One region of the Arthrobacter stackebrandtii genome, then DNA from elsewhere that is predicted to be linked to it. Evidence: predicted binding sites of a transcription regulator. Region 1 holds the regulator's gene; the other holds the start of a gene.
What was found. Region 1 encodes HrcA, which represses chaperone genes, less so after heat shock. Its sites were predicted from a motif close to TTNGCACTCGNNNNNNNCGAGTGCNAA; they were not measured.
Positions count from the first base shown of each region.

Region 1 (2,199 bases):
GGGTGCCGAAGCCCTGGCAGGAGTTGCAGGTGGCCAGGGTCATGACATTGCCCAGGATGGAGCGCATGGGGCGCTCAATCTGGCCGCTGCCGTGGCAGATGTCGCAGGTGGTGGGCGAGGTGCCGGGGCGGCAGCAGCTGCCGTCGCACGTGGGGCAGGTGATGGCGGTGTCAATTTCAAGCTTCTTGTTGACGCCGAACACGGCCTCGCGCAGCTCCACCCGGACCGTGATCAGGGCATCCTGGCCCCGGCGGGTGCGCGAGGCGGGGCCGCGGCCGCCGCCGCCACCGCCGCCAAAGAATGTCTCGAAAATGTCCTGGAAGGCGAAGCCGTCGCCGCCGTAGCCGCCACCGCCGCCGCCGTTGTCATTGCCATTTTCGTTGCCGGTGGTGTCGTAGATGCGGCGCTTCTGCGGGTCCGAGAGCACCTCGTAGGCGTGCGTGACCGCCTTGAAGCGGTCCTGCGCGTCCGGTGCGTCATTGACGTCGGGGTGCAGCTTCCGGGCAAGCTTGCGGTAGGCCTTCTTGATTTCCTCGGCCGTTGCATCGCGTGAGACGCCCAGGGCGTCGTAATGGTTGCTCAAAATGTGCTCTCTTGTAATGGGTGGAACGGTGGCCTGTTAGCCGGCCAAAATTCTGGAAAGATACTGTGCCACAGCGCGCACGCTGGACATGGTGTTGGGGTAGTCCATGCGGGTGGGGCCGACAATGCCCAGTTTGGCGCCCTCGCCGGGACCGTATCTGCTGGCCACCACGGATGCCTCGGCAAGCGAGTCGTGGGGATTTTCCCGCCCGATCACCACCGCCATGCCCAGGGAGTCCTGCGCCATCGCCTCCAACAGGCGCAGCAGCACCACCTGCTCCTCAAGCGCGTCGAGGACGGGGCCGATGCTCAGCGGGAAGTCGTTGTTGGAGCGGGCCAGGTTGGCGGTGCCGGCCATGACAATCCTGTCTTCGCGGGCATTGCGGGCCAGCAGCGCCAGCCCCTGGGCCAGCCGGGCGGCCGGGCCCTGCTCCGCCGGGGGCAGGGACAGTGGAATGCGGGAAACGGCGTCGGGCAGGGCCGCGACGGCCACGCCGTGCAGGGCGGCGAGGAACACCTGGCGCAGGGCCGCGAGTTCGGCATCCTCCAACACCGCTCCGACGTCGATCACGTTCTGCTCCACCTTGCCGGAGGCCAGGATCAGCACCACCAGGACCTGGCGGGCGGCCAGCGAGACAAACTCAATGTGCCGCACGGCGGCATCGCCGGAGCGCGGGTACTGGACCACCGCCACCTGGTGTGTCAGCTGGGCCAGGGCGCGGACGGTGCGCTCCAGGACGTCGTCGAGGTCGGTGGACCCCTCCAGCAGCACCGAAATGGCGCGGCGCTCAGCGGCGGAAAGGGGCTTGACGGTGGAAAGCTGGTCGACGAAGAGGCGGTAGCCCTTGTCAGTGGGGATGCGGCCGGAGCTGGTGTGCGGGGCCATGATCAGGCCCTCGTCCTCCAGTGCCGCCATGTCATTGCGGATGGTGGCGCTGGAGACGCCCAGGTGGTGCCGCTCGACGAGCGCTTTGGAGCCCACGGGCTCGCGCGTGTGGACATAGTCTTCAACAATGGCGCGAAGGACTTCCAGTTTCCGCGGTTCACTCATGCCGGCACCTCCTCTCCATGACAAACGTGCAGCTGACAAACGTGCAGCGGCCGGGCACTTTTATTAGCACTCTACCCAATCAAGTGCCAATTCTAATACTTTTTGCCCGGCCCTTCCCGGCCGCACCGCACCGCCAAATGCGCGGTCCCGGGCGGGCCCACCGGATAGCATGGGTTTTCAGCCTGCAGCGTTCGCCAAGAGCGTTGCCCGAACCATGCGACAGACAGGTTTCTTAGTGCACTACAACCAGTGGGGGCCCCAGGACCTCAGCGCCCCCGCAGCCAGGGTGCTGCCCAAGCTCGAGGCCCGCGCGGGCCTGGTCGTGGAGGACGTGCAGACCGGGTGGGCCGGCGCCGTCGTGCGGCTGGAAAAATCCGGCGGCATGCACATTGTGGAGCTGGCCGACCGGCGCAACAAGGTCCGCGCCTTCCCGCTCGGCTTCGGATTCCTGCATGAGGGCGAGCCCGTGGAGCTCATTGCACCGGTGCAGGCGCCAACAGTTCAGAAGCTGCGCACCGCGTCCGGCTCGGTGAAGGTGGCCGACACCCGCGCCAAGGTGGCCAAGG
Region 1 covers NZ_JAGIOI010000001.1:3,715,191-3,717,389, reverse strand. The annotation lists gene dnaJ (molecular chaperone DnaJ) at 1-583, opposite strand, end outside; gene hrcA (heat-inducible transcriptional repressor HrcA) at 620-1,633, opposite strand; gene JOF48_RS16230 (DUF3097 domain-containing protein) at 1,869-2,199, shown strand, end outside.

Region 2 (2,199 bases), 2.8 Mb from region 1:
TCATCTATTACAGCGACCCGGCACAGAAAGACAATGCGGCAGCGCTGGGCGCCTTGTTGAACATCCCCACGCAGGTGGAGTCGGCCGAGCTCGGCCTTCAGCTGGCCGTGGTGCTGGGCCCCGGCGCCCAATAGCGGCCTGGAGCTCCGCCACCCGGTGAATCCGGGAAGGTCCAGCACCCCATCAGCACGCAGCGCGGGCCGCAACATGCCAAATGCAACAAGCAACGCCCCCAAGAAACTTCTTGGGGGCGTTGCTTGTTGCCGGCGGCGCCGGTGGCGGCGCTGCCTGTTACTCCTTCAGGGGGACGCCATTGGCGTCGGTGCGGAAGTTCTCGCTGCCCACCAGGATCAAGATGCCTTCGATGAGGCCCCAGATGCCGATGGCCCAGGCAAGGAAGCCGAAGCTCAGCACCGAGACGAGCAGCTGAATGAGGGCCTTCTTGTTGTAGCCGAGGTAGAAGTTGTGGATGCCCAGGGAGCCGAGCAGGATGCCGAGGACACCGGCAACGACTTTCGACTTCTGGGCCCCGGCCACGGCGAAGCCGGGCTGCTGGTAGGGCTGCTGGTACGGGGCGCCAGGCTGGACGTTCTGCTGCGGGTAGCCCTGGGGCTGCTGGTAGGCCGGTGCCTCCGGTGCCGGGGCATCGGGCTGCCCGTAGCTGGGCGTGCCGTAGGCGGGCGGCACCGGGGTGTCCACCGGCGCCGGCTGGTCGTAGCCGGCCGGAACTTCCGTGGGCTTGTTCAGGCCCAGCGGGTTTTGCTCGGGTTGGGTGTTCTCACTCATGGGTGTCTCCTGCTGCTGGTGCGCCGGCACAATCGGCTGCCTGGAGGCAGATGGATCTGTCTTATGCGAGCGTGTGCGAATGTCGTCTCACTCAACGGTATCGGGTTCGCCCCGTTGTCGAAAGGAAAGCGCGCTGGGAGATGTAATGTTTCGCGGGAAACCCGCCCCCAGCGTATTGCCGGCCGTTCGCCTGAAGCACACAAGGCCACTCCCGCTTGCACTCTGTGGTGCCGAGTGCTAATTATTGAGTTAGCACTCTGAGGTGGTGACTGCTAATTTTTGGCTACCCACCGCCGTCGGAGGATTGATCTTTCCTTGTTGGGTGAGGCATTGCCGCCGCTGTAAATAGGTCAGTGGCAGGCAGGGCCGTCCGTCGCGGGCACCGCAATGGGGATTTTTACGTCCATAATGACTGTCCCGAAAGGACTGAAGCCTCCATGGCCAAGCTCATTGCATTTGATGAAGAGGCACGCCGCGGCCTTGAGCGCGGGTTGAACATCCTCGCTGACGCCGTCAAGGTCACCTTGGGCCCGCGCGGCCGCAACGTCGTTCTCGAAAAGAAGTGGGGCGCCCCCACGATCACCAACGACGGTGTGTCCATCGCCAAGGAAATCGAACTTGACGATCCTTACGAGAAGATCGGCGCAGAGCTGGTCAAGGAAGTCGCCAAGAAGACTGACGACATCGCAGGCGACGGCACCACCACGGCCACCGTGCTGGCCCAGGCCCTCGTCAAGGAAGGCCTGCGCAACGTTGCTGCCGGCGCCGACCCGCTGTCCCTGAAGCGCGGCATCGAAAAGGCCGTTGAAGCCGTCATCGAGCAGCTGCTGGCTTCCTCCAAGGAAATCGAGACCAAGGAAGAAATCGCCGCCACCGCGTCGATCTCTGCCGGCGATCCCGAAATTGGTGCACTCATTGCCGAAGCCCTGGACAAGGTCGGCAAGGAAGGCGTCATCACCGTCGAGGAGTCCAACACCTTCGGCCTGGAGCTTGAGCTCACCGAGGGCATGCGCTTCGACAAGGGCTACATCTCCGCCTACTTTGTCACGGACACCGAGCGTCAGGAAACGGTTCTTGAAGACCCGTACATCCTGATCGTCAACTCCAAGATCTCCAGCGTCAAGGACCTGGTTGCCGTCCTCGAGAAGGTCATGGCGTCCAACAAGCCGCTGCTGATCATCGCCGAAGACATCGAAGGCGAAGCCCTTGCCACGTTGATCGTGAACAAGATCCGCGGCCTGTTCAAGTCTGTTGCCGTCAAGGCTCCCGGCTTCGGCGACCGCCGCAAGGCCCAGCTGGCTGACATTGCCATCCTCACCGGTGGCCAGGTCATCGCCGAGGAAGTTGGCCTCAAGCTCGAGAACACCACCCTTGACCTGCTGGGCAAGGCTCGCAAGGTTGTTGTCACCAAGG
Region 2 covers NZ_JAGIOI010000001.1:873,071-875,269, reverse strand. The annotation lists gene JOF48_RS03630 (LytR C-terminal domain-containing protein) at 1-134, shown strand, start outside; gene JOF48_RS19505 (TM2 domain-containing protein) at 292-786, opposite strand; gene groL (chaperonin GroEL) at 1,224-2,199, shown strand, end outside.
Region 2: the regulator HrcA is predicted to act here: its motif matches at 1,036-1,062, upstream of groL (chaperonin GroEL).